Regions from separate parts of the Synechococcus sp. UW179A genome, predicted to be linked through region 1. Evidence: predicted binding sites of a transcription regulator. Region 1 holds the regulator's gene; each other region holds the start of a gene.

What was found. Region 1 encodes NtcA, which controls nitrogen genes in cyanobacteria. Its sites were predicted from a motif close to GTANCNNNNGNTAC; they were not measured.
Region 2: the regulator NtcA is predicted to act here: its motif matches at 1,448-1,461, upstream of DXY31_RS00960 (DUF4278 domain-containing protein).
Region 3: the regulator NtcA is predicted to act here: its motif matches at 1,908-1,921, upstream of glnA (type I glutamate--ammonia ligase).
Region 4: the regulator NtcA is predicted to act here: its motif matches at 1,774-1,787, upstream of DXY31_RS10625 (MSMEG_0569 family flavin-dependent oxidoreductase).

The regions. Positions count from the first base shown of each region.
Region 1 is NZ_UCNJ01000018.1:45,414-50,401, reverse strand. It holds gene DXY31_RS09230 (DUF3146 family protein) at 1-35, shown strand, start outside; gene DXY31_RS09225 (resolvase) at 13-450, opposite strand; gene DXY31_RS09220 (DUF3084 domain-containing protein) at 447-1,658, opposite strand; gene ntcA (global nitrogen regulator NtcA) at 1,717-2,451, opposite strand; gene rph (ribonuclease PH) at 2,527-3,252, opposite strand; gene DXY31_RS09205 (cob(I)yrinic acid a,c-diamide adenosyltransferase) at 3,396-4,004, shown strand; gene dcd (dCTP deaminase) at 4,004-4,597, shown strand; gene thyX (FAD-dependent thymidylate synthase) at 4,628-4,988, opposite strand, start outside.
Region 2 is NZ_UCNJ01000002.1:195,801-200,788, reverse strand. It holds gene DXY31_RS00965 (sodium:solute symporter family protein) at 1-1,014, opposite strand, end outside; gene DXY31_RS00960 (DUF4278 domain-containing protein) at 1,546-1,713, shown strand; gene DXY31_RS00950 (circularly permuted type 2 ATP-grasp protein) at 2,127-3,602, shown strand; gene DXY31_RS00945 (alpha-E domain-containing protein) at 3,596-4,591, shown strand; gene DXY31_RS00940 (transglutaminase family protein) at 4,564-4,988, shown strand, end outside.
Region 3 is NZ_UCNJ01000012.1:446,429-451,416, forward strand. It holds gene DXY31_RS06825 (nucleoside deaminase) at 1-11, shown strand, start outside; gene DXY31_RS06830 (alanine--glyoxylate aminotransferase family protein) at 1-1,131, opposite strand, end outside; gene DXY31_RS06835 (allophycocyanin subunit beta) at 1,243-1,767, opposite strand; gene glnA (type I glutamate--ammonia ligase) at 1,982-3,403, shown strand; partial or broken gene DXY31_RS17835 (aminopeptidase N C-terminal domain-containing protein) at 3,535-3,897, shown strand; gene DXY31_RS06850 (hypothetical protein) at 4,284-4,988, opposite strand, start outside.
Region 4 is NZ_UCNJ01000020.1:37,680-42,667, reverse strand. It holds gene DXY31_RS10640 (MSMEG_0568 family radical SAM protein) at 1-168, opposite strand, end outside; gene DXY31_RS10635 (Nit6803 family nitrilase) at 161-1,159, opposite strand; gene DXY31_RS10630 (MSMEG_0572/Sll0783 family nitrogen starvation response protein) at 1,184-1,666, opposite strand; gene DXY31_RS10625 (MSMEG_0569 family flavin-dependent oxidoreductase) at 1,833-3,140, shown strand; gene DXY31_RS10615 (transglutaminase domain-containing protein) at 3,474-4,988, opposite strand, start outside.

The DNA of each region.
Region 1 (4,988 bases):
GCGACTACAGCTTTACCGTGAGAGCTCGTTTCTAAGTGGTGCTGGTCCAGGCCAAAGGATCTCGCGACCGAGCTCGGATTCAAGAATCACCAGGGCTGCCAGAGCATCCAGTTCGGTGGGCGGTAGCAGCAGGCCTTGGGGGATCAATCGCCGCCATCCCTTTGGAGGCCAGAGCTGCCAGTACCGCTTGCGTGCCCGAAGTGTGGTGCCGCGCTCATCCACCAGCTTCACGGGAAGATCTTGAGGAAGCTGTTCTCTCAAGCCGTCGCTGGCTGTGCCATTCCCCAGCACCATGCCTTCAATAGGTGCGATCTGCTTCCAGCACTGAAGGGTGTCCAGCACATCCTCTGTTGCCACCACTCGCCCTTCGATGACGCAGTCCCTGTCGCAATCAACCAAGACCAGGCCGCATTTGTTGCGTCCAGGGTCAACCGAGACGATCCGGCTCATGGGGTGACGTCCTGGCGCGTCGATGTTGGGCGCAGCCGGCGGCTCGGACGCAGCTCGATGGCAATGGGATCGGCGGTTTCACTGCGCCGCACGGCCACCGCTTCGAGTTCAACCCGTCCACCACTGCGTTCGGTCAGCTCCCGGGCAAGCGAGTTGACGCCATTGGCATTGAATTGAAGTCCTTGGCTGAGCGATCCCCGTCGGCGTACCTCTGCAAGGGTGGACGCCAGCAGCAGGTTGATGCGGTTTCGCACCGCTTCAGGACTGGTGTCCTGGCTGGCAAGAGTGGTTTTGGCCAGAACTTCTCCCTCAATGGTGATGGCCACATTGGGTCGAACATCCGGGAAGGCGTAAACCACGCGCTCACCACGCAGCACATTGGCCGCTGAGCGCAGCAGCACCACCCAGGTGCCTGGTTTTCGGATGGCTGTTTCCAGCCTTTCAATGTCCTGGCGGGGCACGAGGATGATCTGGCGATCAGGCGCCTGTCCAGGCAGAACTTTCTGATAGGCCTGCAGATTGGCTTCCCGCAGCACCTGGTCAATCACTTGGCGGGCTTGATCAGGACGATCCAGCTTGAGCGTGACGGTGGCCAGTGGCTGGCCACTGCTGATGGCCACATCGCCACGCCGTAGTGCCAGCAGGTTTTCCTCTAGTTGCTGGAGCTCCGCTTCGCCGGAGCTGATGCGTTCGCGCACCGCCCGAAGTTCATCGTCCGTGCGCTGGATTTCCGCATCGCGGTTGCGCACGTCTTGGCTGAGTCTCTGTCGTTCCGCCTCAAGTCGGCGCGTCTGTTCCTGCAGCGGTTGAAGTGTGCTGCGCAGCTCACCGGCCCGTGCCTGGGCATCAGCCAGGATCTTCCTGGCTTTGATTTCATCGGCGCGAGCCTGCTCGAGTTGTTGACGGGCCTTTTGTTGAGCCCTGCGGCTTCCTTTCAGATCGGAGCGGCTGCTGCGCAGTCGTGCTTCCAAGTCGTTGAGTTCAAAGAGGCCAACGCGCAGCTGACGGCTCACCAGCAGCATCAGACCCAGCGATAGGGCACTGATCAGGCTCCCCGTTAGCACTGTGATCACCACAGCGGTTTGACGTGGGCGAAGCCCAAAAAGGCTCAGCCGAGCCTTGCCGACCCTTGAGCCCAGTCGATCACCAAGGGTCGAGAGCACTCCCCCAAGGATCAACAGGGACAGCAGCAGAAGCCACCCGGTCACGGACGTTCAAACATGCGGCAGGCCGCTGAGGTGCTGCCCATCTTCACCTGTCGAGGAATTAACTGAAACGTTTGGCCAGCGCAATCGGATCCAGAACGGTGATTTTCTTGCGGTCAATTTCGACCAGACCTGAATTGCGCAAATCGCCAAGCAGTCGCGTGATCGTGACACGCGTGGATCCGATCGCTTCAGCGATGGCCTGGTGAGACAAACGCAGGTCAATGGTGATGCCCTGGGCCCCAGGCATGCCGAAGTCTCTGCAGAGGACAAGCAGAAAGCTCACCAACCGGGAGGACATATCCCGGTGTGTGAGGGTTTCGATCATGGTCTCGGTCTGCAGAATTCGGCTGGAGAGACCCTGCAGTAGAAGCAGTCCCACGCTGGTGTCCGCTTCGATTGCCTGGCGCACTGAGCTCGCCGGTGCTGTCACCATCTCGACTCTGGTGAATGCCACGGAGTGATAAAAGCGATCGGAGCGATGCCCGGTGAGTAGTGAGAGCACGCCGAACAGGCTGTTCTCTCTCAGCAGGGCAACGGTGATCTCTTCTCCCGACTCGTACACCCTCGACAGACGCACGGCCCCTCGTCGGATCAGATAAACGCGCTCGGCGGGGTCGCCAGGGAAAAAGATCGTCTTGTTCCGCTCCACCATTTCGGTGCTGGCGCCATCCAGATCACGGATCACTTCCAGCAGGGTTCGGCTGGCGGGGTTGGGCGCATTGGTCAGGCTTGTCTCTGTGGATCGCCCAGGTTGGGGAGCAGTCCGACTGAAGCCGCGCATTACTTCGGCCATGACCAACGCATCAATTCCGGGAAGTTACGGAGCGATGCGTTGTCACCCTGTAGCAACGCACACGGTTCTCCTGGCTCAGTCTTTATGGAGTGCATTCAGCTGTGCAGCCATGAGTTGCTTGAGCCCTGGTTCGGCAAGGTCCAGAAGGCTGTTGAGCTGCTGGCGACTGAATGGCGCACCCTCCGCAGTGCCTTGCAGCTCCAGCAGATCGCCAGCGTTGTTCATCACCACATTGAGATCCACATCGGCCCGACTGTCTTCGCTGTAGTCCAGATCGAGCAGGGGATGCCCCTCGATCAGGCCCACAGAGACCGCTGCCACTTGGTTGACAACAGGATTGCTGCTGATGCGGCCTTGTGCAAGCAGCCGTTCGCAGGCCTTCTGCAGGGCGAGCCATGCACCAGTGATTGCCGCAGTCCGAGTTCCAGCATCCGCTTGAATCACATCGCAGTCGATTAGCAGTGTGTTTTCTCCCAGAGCCTCCATGTCGATTGCGGCTCGCAGGCTGCGGCCGATCAGGCGTTGGATCTCCTGGGTTCGTCCTGACAATTTCATGAGTTCCCTGCGCTGACGATCAGGGGTGGATCCCGGCAGAAGACGGTATTCAGCACTGAGCCAGCCCAGGCCCTGATCACGTCGCCAGCGTGGGACGCCATCTTCCTGGCAGATGCTGCAAAGCACGGTGGTGCGTCCGGTGCGAACGATGACGGAGCTCAGAGCGAAGCCCATGGGATCCCAGTCGACGGAGAAGGTCCTGAGATCGGCGGGTTGGCGACCATCGTTGCGCTGGGTCTCGCTCATGGGGCAAAGGATCGGGATCTTGAGCCTGCCAGTTGGCGTAGAGACACCAGGGATGGTGTCAAAGGGATTGTGATTTGCATTTTCGCCGCTAGATTCGAATTCCGCTGGGTCGATTGGATTCAGTTACGACGGAAGCGACTGAGATGACAGCCAGCCTGAGCCCCAGCCATCGCTCCAGCGAACAGAGCGATGCCGATCAACGGGCTCTCAATCGTGCAGGCTTGCATCCCTTGCCCTCGCTCCAGCCTCATCAGCCCCTGCATCTGGTGGCCCCTGAAGGGCAGTTGCAGGTGCATACAGCCCCCTATCGAGGCAGTTTTGGCACGGTGCTTAGTCAGGCCCTGCGTTCCGCTGGGCTTGGCAGCCGTGTTGCAGTGATGCAGTTTCTCAAGGGTGGAGTTGCTCAGGGGCCTGATGCGGCAATTACCCTCTGTGATCGCATGGTCTGGATGAGGCCGGCGGTGATGGGTTGTCTTTCGGACCCGGCCAGCTCATCTGAATCCACGACAGTGGATGCTGTTCAGGCGGTCTGGCAGATCTGTCGCCGCCACCTGGCTAGTGGGGATCTCGATCAGTTGGTTCTAGATGAACTCGGTTTGGCCATTGCACTCGGCTATCTGAACGAAGCTGACGTGCGTGACAGCCTTGATGCACGCCCTGGTTCTATGGATGTGATCATCACAGGACCGTCGATTCCGGAATCTCTTATGGGCCTGGCAGATCAAGTGACGGAACTGCGTAGGGGTTTCTGATGCTTAAGAACGATCGTTGGATCACTGAACAGGCTGCAGCCGGCATGCTTGAACCCTTTCAGAGGGGCTTGATTCGTCATCTGGACCCTGAACAGAAGCTTGCACCTGTTCTCAGCTTTGGATGTTCCTCCTACGGCTATGACCTGCGTTTATCGCCTCGGGAATTTCTGATTTTTAAGCATGTTCCTGGAACAGTGATGAACCCCAAACGGTTCAATCCTGGAAACCTTGAACCCACAGAGCTTCACCATGATGACGATGGTGACTACTTCATCCTTCCGGCCCATTCCTATGGCTTGGGCGTGGCTCTAGAAAAGATGAAGGTACCGCCGAACATCACTGTGATCTGTCTCGGCAAGAGCACTTATGCACGACTAGGGATCATCGTGAACACCACACCTGCTGAGGCCAGCTGGGAGGGGCATCTCACGCTTGAATTCAGCAATAGCTCAGGAGCTGACTGCCGCATCTATGCCAATGAAGGCATCTGCCAGCTGCTGTTCTTTGAAGGTGATCCTTGTGACACCACCTACAGCGATCGCCAGGGCAAATATCAGCATCAACCTGAACAAGTGACATTAGCCAAGGTTTAAGGCCGACAAGATATGGATATCGCCTCTTCGTCAGGGCGCCAATCGCGCCTTGTGTAGGCGGTTTTTTTCGTACCAGTCAGCAAACTCAGGTGCCCAGCTCTGGAGATGCGGCCACATCAGGTCACAGAGCTCTCTGATTTCCTGTTGCGCATCAAGTTTGGAACGCAGATCCAGGAAGTGAAGGAAGGCTCGCAGACTGAAACTGACAACAAAGTGCTGTCGGTAGTCAAACGGCAGGATGCCTCGGGCATGCTCTTCAGAAAAGCCTTCGCGTAACAGATCGCGATAGCGCTCCGCTGCCTGTTGGCAGAGTTTCAGATCGATCAATCTGTGTTCGAATGCATAGGTGTATTTCTTGCCAAGCCGGTCTCGATACTCCCCCACCGGACGC
Region 2 (4,988 bases), on a different contig from region 1:
CAGCAGTGAGTCGAGGGTGGAGGTCAGCGAAGCAAAGACCACCACAAACACCAGAGCAGCTCCACCAGCCCCTAGCAAATCAGCCGCCATTACAGGAAAAACCATGTTGACCTGTTCCAGCGGTAGCTCACGAGCCAAAGCCACCAAGCCAATGGAGCCGGTCACCAACGGAACACTCATCCAAGCCAACCCACCCAACAGAAAAGAGTTCATCACCACACTGCGACGACTCGCGAAGACTCGGGACCACCAAATGTTGTTGTGAAACACCTCACCCATCGAAAACAACGCAGAATTCCAGGCAATCAACAAACCCGCGGGCAGGAGCAAATTGAGGCGATCCGGGTGATACTCCATCAATTGGCTGTGCACCTCAGGCATGGGAAAAAGTCGAAAAGCGAGTACGGCAACGACAGCAAGCAGCACCATGATCAGCAACGATTGAATGAAATCGGTGCCAATCACTGCGCGCATTCCTCCGAAGAGTGTGTACATCGTGGCCACCCCAATCACCACGAACATTCCAATGTGGTAATCAAACCCCGAGAGGGCCTGGAGTAGCAGACCAGCTCCCATCGCCTGAGTCATCAGGAAACCAAAGGTGTAAATCGCGGTGATCAACATGAACACCCACCACGCCATCCGGCCATATCGCAAACGGATGAAATCACCGCTAGTCCGTCCATTAGGCATCAGCTGCTTAATTCGCAGCGCCAGAGGTGCAAATAGGATCAGTCCGAGGCCAGCAAGGGCGTAGCTGAACATGCCCCAGAGACCAGTGCGATAGCCGAATTCCGGCGCCAACAGTGTTGTGTTACCGGTCACCCAGGACGCCATCAGGGTGGCCGTGCTCAAGGCCAAGCCGATGTTGCGGCCAGCCAACATGTACTCGTCAGCATCACCTTTACCGCGACGACCCCAAGCGATGCCAAGCGCGATCCAAAGCACCGAGAAGATCACAACCAAACCCCATGCAAAGCCTGGTGCGAGGAATGGAGTGGAATTGAGAGTCATGCGCGCTTCCCTTTATTGCGCCAGTGAAGATGTCCTTGAAGGATCATCACAACAGTGGCGGCCGTGACCACTGCACCCAGCGCAAAGATCAGCCTCGCCCAAAGCAACTCATTCATTGATGATGTCGTTCTCTGCTCATGACCAGATAAGCAAAGAGCCCAGAGGCCTGCTCACCAAGCGGCCAAGTGGTTGGAGCTTGGTCATCCACACATGACCAGCATTTGACCAATCGCCAATGAACATCTGACGATCACCAGCTGCCATCACTGAAACCTGAACAGCTTGAGCACAACGTGCAGGGGACGGTCGACGAAGCTCTAGAAAATCAAATCAGCAGCCGGCACTCGATTTCATCGACAACAAAATCCAAAACTTTTCTGAACTGGTAACACGCCGAACACCCTCAGAAAGTCGACAGCCATAAGCTGAATCAGTAGCCGTTGCTACACAACGTTCACCTCTCCTAATGGAAAGGCGCAGGACGACTCAGGCCATGGAACGGGGACCTGAGCTTGCTTCGGGGAACTGATCATGAGCACGCTTCTCTATCGCGGCCACACCTACGCTCAACATAAAGATTGTGTAAAAAAACCAGCCCTTCAACTCACCTATCGGCGGCAGACTTATCAGACACGTCAAGCAGAAGCTCGTCCGATGGTGGTCCAGCTGAAATACCGGGGAGTGGCTTACAGCCACTGAGCCAATCGACTCGCAATCGACTCTTTTCATTCAATCAAAGAGTAATAGCTGAGTGCTTCAGGCTCTGTTTCTGCTTGGAACACAGCTGAGGTGGCTCAACGGGAGACCGAACAAGGCTTGCAACTGATCCCTTTCAAGCCCCAGGAAGTTCTCCTGCTGCAAGCACAAACAGAAGGCAACTATTCAGCATCCTCTTTCAGGATCATCAGCTGTCTTTTTGTTCCAACAGCTGAAAACTCTTTGTCAGCTCTCGGTGATCTACTGATCAAGTCCAAATCAGCGAATTGAGTACCGAGCACTACACAAATTTTGCGATCTTTGGAGATCAGATCACCCTCAACAAGAATCCGTAGCAACAGTCACAAGAAGTGGCTAAAGCGAGCTCTTGGATGAAGTAAACCTGCCTTTAAGGAATGTTCACCGACTACAGACCATCGGTCGGCTACGACGAATATTTCTGCAGTGGTACAGCAAGTCCCCGCAAGAATCTGGCCCCCCTGCTGAGTTCATTGGGACAGATCGGACTGCCGGAACTGAAACGCAACCATGCCTCTGCAAGCAACTTGCTGCGCCGGCTTGGGGCCACATTTCGCCTCAATGACTCTGGCCAGGAGGGAAGCGAACGGATTCTTCCATTCGATCCCCTGCCTCGGCTGATTGCCCTTAGCGAGTGGAAAGCCCTGGAGCAGGGACTGCTCCAGAGACTGGAGGCAATCGACTGCTTCCTCGCCGACGTCTATGGGTCACAGCTGATCATTCGTGACGGCGTCATCGACCGCGAGGACGTGGAGAGTTCATCAGGCTGGCTCCCACAGATGCAAGGGATTGAACTTCCGTTCAATCGTTGGTGCCACATCTCAGGCCTAGACCTGATTCGCGATGGCAACGGCCACTGGCGTGTACTGGAAGACAACTTGCGCTGTCCGTCAGGCGTTGCCTATTTCCTAGAAAACAGACGGGTCATGAAACGCCTTTTCCCCAGCCTGTTCGAGGGGCGCACCGTCAAGCCCATTGAGGATTACCCGTCCCACCTGTTTCGAACCCTTCAGGACCTGGCTCCCTGGAGCGATTCACCACAGGTTGTGATCCTCACTCCTGGGGTTTTGAACAGTGCTTACTTCGAGCACAGCTACCTGGCCCAGCAGATGGGAATCCCATTGGTGGAAGGACGGGATCTGATCTGCGAGGACAACAGTGTTTGGATGCGCAGCACAAACGGTCGCACACGGGTCGATGTGATCTATCGCCGCATCGACGACGACTTCCTCGATCCAAGCGTTTTTCGTAGGGACTCCATGCTGGGAGTCTCCGGCCTCATGGATGTGCTGCGTCAGGGCAGGGTCTCCATCGCCAATGCACCTGGAACAGGGGTTGCCGATGACAAGCTCATCTATGCCCATGTGCCGGCAATGATTCGCTACTACCTCGGTGAGGAGCCAATCATCGAGAACGTCCACACCTATCTGTGCGCGCGCCCAGAGGATCGCCAGTTCGTCCTCGACAACCTTGAACAACTAGTGGTGAAATCTGTTGCTGAAGCAGGGGGCTACGGGATGCTGATCGGGCCGCAGGCAAGCCGCTCAGAATTGGCCGACTTCGATTCGAAGATCAGGGAGAATCCACGCAACTTCATCGCCCAGCCAACGCTTCAACTCTCCACCGTGCCATCGCTCAGCGAAGGTGAACTTTACCCATGTCATGTGGATCTTCGCCCTTACGTGCTGCGTGGGAAAAGCAATTGGGTTAGTCCAGGTGGACTCACCCGTGTTGCTCTAAAGCGAGGTTCTCTGGTGGTGAATTCCTCCCAAGGTGGCGGCTGCAAGGACACCTGGATTCTGGATGAGCAGCTGGTCACAACCGAGCAGAAAAAGGAGGCCGTGCTGTGCTGAGCCGGGTTGCCGACTCGCTTTACTGGATCAATCGCTATCTCGAACGAGCCGAGAACATCTCGCGCTTTCTCGAGGTCAGCGAATCGATGGCTCTCGACTGCCCTCCAGGCAGCGCCGAACCGTGGCTGCCTTTGGTGGATGCCACCGGCGACCGCCGCAGCTTCGACAAGACTTATCCATCTGGATCATCCAAGGATGTCATCCACTTCCTGCTCCTGGATCAAGACAACCGCAACAGCATTGTGAGCTGCATCGCCATGGCTCGCGAGAACGCTCGGCAAATCCGCGACGTCATTACCACGGAGATGTGGGAGCAGATCAATGACCTTCACTGGAGCCTGCTGAAGGGCGAAACCATCTGGGAAGAACCACCGCAGGAACAATTGAGGATCATCCGACGCGGCTGCCAAATCTTTTATGGCATCACTGATGCCACGCTGAGCCGCGATCTGAGCTGGTTGTTCAGCCAGCTGGGACGACTCATGGAACGAGCGGACAAAACCTCTCGGATCCTCGATGTGAAGTACTTCCTGCTGTTGCCCATGCCCGAAGAAATCGGAGGGGTGCTCGACGAGCTGCAGTGGATCACGCTGCTACGCACCGCCGGGGCTTATCAGATGTATCGACAAAGCATGCAGAAGGGAATCACACCAATATCCGTCGCCCAATTCTTGCTGCTCGATCCAATCTTTCCGCGATCGGTTCGGTTCTGCCTGCAAGGCATCAGCGACACGTTGCAACAGATCCAAGCCCAACCGGTCGCGAGGCAACCGGATGACCTGGATTGTTTGCGTGGTCAACTGCTTGCCCGCTGGAGCTATGTCCGAATCGACTCCCTCATCGAAGGTGGTCTTCACGAAGCGATCGATCAACTGCAGCAGGACCTCAATCGGCTCCACTGCCTCATCGAGGAGCGCTATTTCATGAGCGCTGACTTTCCTCGCACATCATCTGAATCGGCATGCGCGCTTTCATCATTCACCGCCTGAGCTATCGCTACGAGGCGCCGGTCAACCTCGGCGATCACCGACTCTGCCTAAAGCCCCGAGGACAAGGTTTCCAGACACTGCTGGACCATGAACTCATCGTTTTGCCCGAGCCACATTTGCAACGAGAGGTGCTCACTGCCAGTGGCGATGAGGTCCAGCGACTCCACTTTGCCGGCAGCACCAACCAATTGTGTTTCGAAGCCCGAAGTCGTGTAGAGACCCGCCCGGCGCCATCGCTGGAACTCTGCTTTAACGACCTCGAGCCACCGTTGCCCTTTCCACGTGGCCAACTGAATGTTGACCTACTGGGAGCACTCGAGGGTTGGCTGCCCAATGGACAGCATGAACCCTCTGCCATCGACCTAACTCAAGAGGCATTGATGGGTAGCAACCAGCA
Region 3 (4,988 bases), on a different contig from region 1:
AAAAAGATTGAGCAGAAGGTCCACATTTTCAGGTGTGGAGTTGTAACCCATCAGACCGATCCGCCAAATCTTGCCGGCGAGCACACCGAGTCCACCCCCGACTTCGATGCCGTGGTTGTTGAGCAGGTGAGAGGAGAAGGCCTTGCCATCCACATCCTCTGGAATACGAACCGTGGTGAGCGTGGGCAATCGCAGCTCTTCTGTCGCATGCATTTCCAGTCCGAGAGATTCAAGGCCAGTCCAGAGCGCCTCCGCGTTGCGACGGTGACGTGCCCAGGCATTGTCCAGGCCTTCTTCAGAAAGAAGACGAAGGGCTTCACGCATGCCGAAGTTCATATTCACCGGAGCGGTGTGGTGGTAAACACGATCACTGCCCCAGTACTGGTTCAACAGAGAGACATCCAGATACCAGTTGGGAACTTTGTCTTGGCGCGCAGCCAGCTTGGCCTCTGCCCGCGGGCCCATCGTGAAGGGACCGAGGCCGGGAGGGCAGCTAAGACCCTTCTGGCTGCAGCTGTAGGCCAGATCGACCTTCCAGGCATCCAGAAAGACAGGCACGCCACCGAGGGAGGTCACCGTGTCGAGCAGTAGCAGGCAGTCATGCTCATGGCACAGATCTCCGATACCCTCCATCGGCTGACAGATGCCGGTGGACGTTTCGGCATGGACCATTGCCAAGATCGCTGGCTTGTGTTTTTTGATCCCCGCTTCGATCTCCTCAAGGCTGAAAGACTCACCCCAGGGTTTCTCGATCACCTGAACATTGGCGCGGTAACGACCCGCCATATCCATCAGGCGGTTGCCGAAGTATCCCTTCACGGCAACCAGAACCGTGTCGCCGGGTTCAACCGTATTGGCCAGCGTGGCTTCCATGGCTGAACTACCCGTGCCACTCATCGGCAGGGTCAGGCGGTTGTCGGTCTGCCAGGCGTAGCGCAACAGCTCTTGAACCTCACCCATAAGTTCCACATAAAGCGGATCGAGGTGACCGATCGGCGTGCGTGAAAGGGCCTGCAGAACAGTTGGGTGAGCATTGGAGGGGCCGGGACCGAGCAACAAGCGGTCGGGTGTGTCAATCGGACCGATGGAGCATCGATGGCACGGGTCAACCGACAGGTGAGGGTGCGTCATCGGTGAAGCCGGAACCGGAAATCAATGGCGAGCAGCCTACGCATCAATCGGTCAAAAATTGGGCGTGAGCGGACACTCCGACGCCGCTTGAAATGATTCGGAGACTTTCGTTCAGCGCTGACGCACGTCGCTTGCGGCAAGACCGGAGGCCATGTGTTCGAAAGGCTGACGCACAAGAGCGCAACGATCTTGACGAACACCCTCGTTGAGAAGGCGTTCACAGAGAACATCAGCCAGAAGCACCATGCTCCTGACGGTCGGTCCGGTTGGAACACCAAGACTCTTGTAAGTGTCGTCCAGTCCGTTCAGAACCCTCTCGTTGAGGATGGTGCTGTCGCCGGCAATTAATGAGTAGCTGGCATAGCGAAGGAAATAATCCATGTCCCTCAGACAGGCAGCTAAGCGACGGGTTGTATAAGCATTGCCGCCGGGTAGCAACAGTTCAGGATCCGCCTGAAAAAGTCTCTGGCTGGCTTCACGCACAAGCTCAGAGGCTTCACGGTTGATGATCTCAACTGCAAGAACGCGAACTTCCGCTTCATCGAAATAGCTCTCGATGCGATCGATTGCAGAACGATCGAGATAGCGACCCAGCTGGTCGTACTGACCGATCAGTCCGGTGATGGCATCGCGCATGCAAGCCCTGTCCACTTTGGTTGGAAGGTAACACCGACAACGCGTTGAAACCTGCTCCAGCAAAGGCGATCACAGCAATCTGACAGAAACGGTTACTAAGAGGCGTCTCGAAGCCACCCAAGGAGACGGAAAGCCAAAGGGTGCCTGTTGATACAAAACAGCTGCGGATCGATATCTACGGTCGAAAAGATTTGTATGGGCTCCATTCCCCGCCATGGCTAAAACCGCCCAGGACGTGCTTCGTCAGATCAAAGATGAAGGCATCGAACTAATCGACCTTAAGTTCACGGACCTGCACGGCAAGTGGCAGCACCTCACTGTCTGTCAGGACCTGATCGAGCCTGATTCCTTCACGGAAGGCCTGGCCTTCGACGGCTCCTCCATTCGTGGATGGAAGGCGATCAACGCTTCAGACATGGCCATGGTGCCCGATCCAGCAACCGCCTGGATTGATCCGTTCTACAAGCACAAAACCCTGAGCATGATCTGCTCGATTCAGGATCCCCGTACAGGAGAAGCCTACGAGCGCTGTCCTAGAGCTCTTGCCCAGAAAGCACTGACTTACCTGGCCAGCACAGGGCTTGCCGATACGGCATTCTTCGGTCCTGAGCCGGAATTCTTCCTGTTCGACGACGTGCGTTACAACTCCGCTGAAGGCGGTTCGTTCTACAGCGTTGACACCATCGAAGCCGGCTGGAATACAGGCCGGATCGAAGAGGGCGGCAACCTCGCTTACAAAATTCAGGAGAAAGAGGGGTATTTCCCAGTCGCGCCGAACGACACCGCCCAAGACATCCGTTCGGAAATGCTGCTGATGATGGCTCAGTTGGGCATTCCCATCGAAAAGCACCATCACGAAGTGGCTGGCGCGGGTCAGCACGAACTAGGCATGAAGTTCGCCGAGCTGATTCAGGCAGCCGACAACGTGATGACGTACAAGTACATCGTGCGCAATGTCGCCAAGAAGTACGGCAAAACAGCCACCTTTATGCCCAAGCCGGTCTTTAACGACAACGGCTCAGGTATGCACGTGCACCAAAGTCTCTGGAAAGGAGGGCAACCCTTGTTCTTCGGGGAAGGAACCTACGCCAATCTCTCCCAGACAGCACGCTGGTACATCGGCGGCATCCTCAAGCATGCACCGTCATTCCTGGCCTTCACCAACCCTACGACCAACAGCTATAAGCGACTGGTTCCAGGTTTTGAAGCCCCTGTAAACCTCGTTTATTCAGAAGGAAATCGCTCCGCTGCCGTGCGCATCCCGCTCACCGGCCCCAGCCCGAAGGCCAAGCGGCTTGAGTTCCGCTCTGGTGACGCTCTGGCCAATCCTTACCTCGCTTTCAGCGCGATGATGATGGCCGGTATCGACGGCATCAAGAATCAGATCGACCCCGGTGACGGAGTGGACGTTGACCTGTTTGAACTGGCCGCTGATGAACTGAAGAAGATCGCCACTGTGCCTGCCTCCTTGAATGGGGCACTCGAAGCCCTGAACGCCGACCACCACTATTTGCTGGAAGGCGGAGTCTTCACCAAGGACTTCATCGACAACTGGATCGACCTGAAATACGAAGAGGTGCAGCAGTTGCGTCAGCGGCCACATCCCCACGAATTCGTGATGTATTACGACGCCTGATCAATAGGGCCTAGTAGCACTGGGGTAATTGACTTTCACCAAAAGTCGTCACTGAAATGGTCCCCCAAAGGGGGCCATTTTTTCTGTAACTGGCGTGGCCTGAGTGGCAGGGGCAACGACAACTCACCGGTTTGATCTCGGCTTGGCTTGCTGCAGCGGGTGATTCAGCGGTGCATTCCGCTGCTTCGGCTGACGTTGGTGGTCTGTCAATGACCTTGGCGCGCGCTGCCCAGGGGGCGCTCCAGCCTTTGAATTGCCCAGAACGAGAGCAAGCGTTGCTTCAATTTCACGATCGTTGACAAGAGAAGCGAGCGATCTTTGATAATTGGTGTGCCTTGGAAGCATCGACTCCTCGGGCGGATGGCTTGAAACGAGTGACTGCTCTTTTGCAGCATCCGCGCTTTGATCCGATAACGCCCAATGCGGTGCGCGCGGTGTTGGGTGGATTCGCTGGGAACCTGTTGGTTTTCCACGCTGAAGATGGCGGTGGCTAAACAAAGAATTGCTTTGGATCAGCGCAATACCATCACCGCGTCGCGCTTGGCCACGGTCTTCGGTCATTGGGGGGGGGGGGGGGGGGCCACAGCCTTGGATCAACACTCCGCCGCTAAGCTTTCCTCTAGTACTCGCGAAGCTGGGGAGATGACAATGAGGCTTAGCATTCTAAAGTAATTTTAATTTGAAAACAAATATTTTTTGATGAAGTGCATTTAGCGCAGAAATTTAAAAAGCTTTTATCCACTTTGCCCAGGCCTTCCTGAGCATTCCTCGCATATACGAACATTTTTGCCGAAGATTGTTCTATCATACTATACAGATTTGCCATTTTAATTAGGCAAATCTGTGAACATATCTCTCTTCTTTTAGCCAAAAATTTTGCTTATAGATTGGCAGCGATTAAGCTTATGGTGTCGCCGCTTTGTTGGAGTTGAAACTCATCGCCTAGTCCTTTTACGGAGTTGGAAAGGAAACTCCCTTCAATCTTGCCTCCGACAACTGTAAAGAGATCTATTTGCTCTCCTTTGCCAAGTGTTAAACCTGAGGCAATATTTAATGTTAGTTCAGGACCGCCACTGTCGCCATTATCTTGAAGAATCAAATTTCCATCATTGATTATTATTGAATCGAATTCGTTCGCTTCTTTGCCTAAGACATCAAATTCGAATCCTGACCGGTATGTGGATGTAAGACTAGAGTCTTCTCCGGTCATGGTGATTTTTCCAATCTTATCGTCAGCGGCTCTGCCGCCAGGAGCGATAATTGCATCGTTCAAAATCTTGATTCCAGTATCAGTGCCTGGAGAACCTTGTTCAATGAATTCGTGGGTTCCTGTGATGTAACCTAGTACGTCGTCGCTGATGTTTGGATTTAAATCTCCTTGAGCATTACGGATCGTGGCAACTCCTTGTTTTTGAATCCATTGGCCGTCTTTGCCTCCATTGAAGACGCCCCCGTTTGTTAGGACATCTACTTCTGTATCTACTTCTCCACCTATGCTATTAGTCAATTTGGCATTTAGGTTGAATCTTCCATTGCCGAGGATTGAAATATTAGCTTGTTGAGAATTCTTCTTGTCTTTAGGATC
Region 4 (4,988 bases), on a different contig from region 1:
TGCGGAGGCATCGTTATAAACAGGCACCATAAAAGTGGTGCCATCAAGCTCAAGCGCCCGGTGATCGGAGGGACCAGCCCCTCCCCGCCTTCCAGGGTTGCCCTTCACTTGGTCAACCCGAACCCCATTCACCTGGAGTTCAGTAACCAAGCGGCCAAGCTCAGACATGGTTCAACCCCTCCATCGATGAAATTGCATCGGAAACCGTGGCTGGCTCTAGTGGAACCGTCGAAGTGGTCATGTCTTGAACGGGAACCGCGGGCGTACTGTTGATGTGAAGAGACAGCAGTTCAGGACGGCTGTAATGGCCGACACTGTCCATCATCCGTTTGCGCTTGGTGATCAGTGCGAGATCCAGATCGGCGATCGCCAACCCCTCACCTTCAGGCAAAGGGCCAGCAAGATAACGACCTTCGGGACTAATCACGGCGGTATGACAACCCCCTTGAAAAGCTTTGTGCAAGCTTGACTCCGACGTGATCGACGCATAGTCATCGGGATCCAGCCAACCGGTGGAACAGATCACGAAACACCCTGCTTCCAGGGCGTGATGACGCATGGTGACGGCGGTCTGTTCACTGAAGATCGGCCCCACCAGCGAGCCGGGAAACTGAGCGCAATGGATCTCCTCTCCCTGGGCCATCAAGGCGTAACGGGCAAGGGGGTTGTAATGCTCCCAACAGGCCAGGGCTCCGACGCGGGCCAGTGGAGTGGGCACCACCTTCAGGCCTGATCCGTCACCTTGACCCCAGACCATTCGCTCGTGATAAGTCGGTGTAATTTTCCGCCGCTTCAAAGCAATCTCGCCGCAACTGTTAAACAACAGCTGCGTGTTGTAGAGCGTCCCACCATCACGTTCATTCACACCAAGGAGAACCTGCATTTCGTGTTGGCGTGCGGCAGCACCAACTGCATCAGTTACCGGGCCGGGTACCACCACGGCCTGTTCGTAGAGGGCCAGATGGGAACGACCCATCAAAACCGGTGGTTCAACAAACGAAAAATAGGGGTAATACGGGAGGAATGTTTCAGGAAATACGATCAGCTGAACACCCTGGCATGCTGCTTCAGCCACGGCATCGAGCACCCTCTGTAGGGATCCGTCCAGACTGAAAAGGGCAGGACGGATCTGGGCTGCAGCAACCTTAATTGTAGACAAAGTGAACAAACCCCAAAGTAAAAATCAGAGCGTCCAAGTATCAAGAATGAAAGCGCCTTCTTTGCGATGCATCAGGACAATGTCAAGAACATCGAGTGGATTAACTGGGGTAATTCCAGGCATTAAGGCCTTTTCACCATGACCATAAAGCGCCTGCAGAGCAAAGCGACAGGCATACACTTTTCCGCCCTGGTCCATGAACTTCTGGAGACGGGCATTGAAGTTCAAATGCCCGTCGAACGCCGCATCACCAAGCTTAGGGAACCCACGCATGACACCTAGGGTGACGCCAGGACCATATAGCAAGACTGAAGTCTCAAAGCCTTTGGAAATCAGACGACTGGCTTGCAGGAGATTGACAAGGCCGATGGATCCCTCGAAGGCCACTGTATGGAATGTGACCAGGGCTTTTTCCCCTGGATCGGCCTTAATATCGGGGAAGACTTTCTCCTCATAATCGACAAGGAAATCACCGGGCTGATTGGCGGGACGGTCAACTGCAGGCATGTAATCTTTTCATAATTGACTAAATCGTGGCCCAATCGTCCGGCCGCGAGATGTGCCCAATGCGACAAAAATCCAGGTCAGATCCAAAATTCTACTTTCCTCATTTTGTGCCTTCAGCTACATCGGCAGCGGAAGATTTCCCATAGTTATTAGGTATGTTGAGTTAATGCACGTCATATCAACCCAGAATGCAACTGCAAAGCGCCGTTCTGTTGTCATCGTCGGAGCAGGCCAGGCTGGTCTTTCCGTAGCTCATGAACTGAAACTGCAAGGGCTAAAACCTCTCGTTCTCGAAAAACACCGTGTCGCTTATGCATGGGATCAGCAACGCTGGGATTCGTTTTGTTTAGTCACACCAAACTGGCAATGCCGTCTGCCTGATTTCCCCTACGACGGCGATCAGCCAGACGGCTTCATGGACAAGATGTCCATTGTGAATTATCTCCAGCGCTTTGCTCAGCATGTCAACGCTGATTTACGCGAAGGAATCGCTGTCGAACGTTTGACACCCATTGGCAATGGCTACCGATTGGTCACCAGCGAGGGGGTGATCGATGCCGAACACGTCATCGTTGCCACTGGGGGATATCACAGACCCCGTCGTCATCCATACGCCGAACGTCTGCCCAGCTCGTTACTACAAATCGATGCGCGTTCTTACCGAAACCCTGATGCTCTCCCCGAGGGCCTTGTTTTGGTGGTCGGGAATGGCCAATCAGGTAGCCAGATCGCCGAAGACCTCCATCTTGCAGGGCGTTCTGTCCATCTGAGTGTGGGACGAGCCCCACGATCTCCGCGCCGTTACCGCGGCAAGGACGTTGTTGATTGGCTGGACCGGATGGGCTACTACGCCATGCCGATAAGCGATCACGCAGACCCACGGACCGTCCGAGCGAAGACCAACCATTACCTAACCGGACGTGACGGCGGTCGTGAAATTGACCTGCGCCGACGTGCGATGGAAGGGATGCACTTGCATGGTCGTCTATCCAGCATCACCGGAGACCACATCGGCTTCACCAATGATTTAGCCGCCAATCTTGATCAGGCCGATGCTGTGTACTGCCGCATTCGTAGCAGCATTGACAGCTGGATCGAAAAGGAGGGAATTGCTGCACCGATCGAACAGGCGTATTCCCCCTGTTGGCAACCCCCACCCGTGGATGACCCTGGCATTGATTTGAATACACAGCCCCTTGCTGCGGTGATCTGGTGTACGGGATATCGCGGCGATTTCAGCTGGATTGATGCGCCCGTTTTTGATGGGAGTGGATTGCCTGCCCATGATCGCGGGGTCACCCAAAGCGCCGGCCTGTATTTCATCGGTTTGCCATGGCTACATACCTGGGGCTCCGGGCGCTTCTGCGGCGTTGCCGATGATGCGCGATATCTCGCCAGGGTCATCAGCCTGCGTTTGCAGCGTCGCGATGCCTCCCTAGAAAAACTTGAATGCACGGCAATCTTGGGGTCATAGAACCTGGGGTTTCACCCATTAGATCCAACTGACAGGAAACGAATTACAAGCCAGCTTCAAGAAACCACCAAGACCTCAGTTGCACACCATCTATCCCAGTTTCACAAAATCCCAGAGTTAACTCAGGGATTAGCCCCGCAGACCAATTCAAGCAATGAAAGGCTAAGTAGCAGCTGCAGCCATCGGGGCCAGCTTTGGTTCTCAGATTGGATGCTGCTCGCCGCCACACAGTTCAGGTCATCTACCCACGATTCTGCGAGCCAGAGGCCTGAGCAGTTGCAGTGTCGATGCACAATAATTTCCATTCCATCCATGAAAGAGAAAACTAGATCCTCAGAGGTATGAGCGAAGACGTCGGCGAATGATGCGCCATTGGTGCAGCAGATCCCGGCGCCGTGAATCACTGAGCCGGGCATGGGCAATCAGCTGCTGCCGTTCAGCCATAGCCATCCACAGATCAGCCTGATCAGGATGAAGATGTGAAGCACGCTCGCAAAGTGCTGGAAAACTTTCGCCGGGCAAGGGCAGCACACCCAGCCGTGCAAGCAGGCGCAACGACTGATCAAGCGGTTGGCGTCCTGCCAGCGCGTGGCGCAACATCACCCAACCCAGACCGGAAGCGGCCATCGAGGCAAACAGCACTGTGAGACCGAGCCATCGCTGTTGGTCACCGAACAACCGTTGCAACCAGATCTGTTGACTGGACTGGTCAAAACCCAACCACCAACGGGTCCAGACCAGATCCAGGCCCCACCATTGCCGCTGGATCCACTGCCACCAGGCCAGCTTCGTCTCTGAACGCAGAGCTGATGGGAGTTGCTGAGGGAGAGAATTCTGAGCAGTGGAGGCGATCCAGAGCGTCGGGTCGACACGTTGCCAGCCTTCGTCGTTCAACCAGACATCCACCCAGGCATGGGCATCGCTCTGGCGCAGTTCGAGGTAGTCGACCCCGCCCAGGGGTTTCACCAGCTGGCCGCCTCGATAACCGCTGACAACACGGGCCGGAACATCTGCCGAGCGCAACAACGCCGCCAGGGCACTGGCGTAATGACCGCAGAACCCCACCTGGCGATCAAACAGAAAGTCATCGAGATCCAGCGCTGATCCAGGTTGAAGGCTGTATCGAAACGGCTGACTACGAAACCATTGCTCGACTGCTGCCAAGCGCTCACGATCACTGGGCAGGCTGCTGAACCCTCTTCCCAGCTGCCTGAGACGAAGCAATCCATCGGCTGGAAGCTGCCGCTCACTCCCCATTGGGGGCCGGCGTCGCCAGTCCTGCGCATTTCCATTGGCCTGCAATCGATAGGCCCGGCGCTGTCGAGAAGAGACATCCATCAACAGCTCCCCCTCCGGCGCGATCCACTGATTGGCAGCCACCGGAGCCGAACGCCCATCCCAAGGGAGCGCACGGGTTGCGGAGGGTTCGACAACCCACCACTGGCTGATCGCCGCAGTACTGCGCCCATCTCTGAGAGATTTCGGCGGTGCGGGAGAATCACGGTGCTGCCAACGACGTCCGTCAAACGTCTCGTGTACCAGCACACGCCAGTAGGCATCCATAGGCAAGACGACTCCCTGAGGCACGGTTATGCGGGCAGCGGAGGCTTGCACCGATGCCAATGTCGCGATGCTGAGCGGGTCGAGATCAGGAGAGAGCCCGGTGACAGCACCGCGCGCAGGACCAAACTGCGTTGTCCACAACGGCGGAAGACGAGGAACAACCAGGAACAGCACCAGGGCCAGAGGCAGAGCTGCCGCCAGCAGCTGAAGACTGCGTTGCAACAATCCACGAAATGACAACATCCCCTGGAGCTCATGACTGAGCAGAGCTGCAAGTGCGCTGCA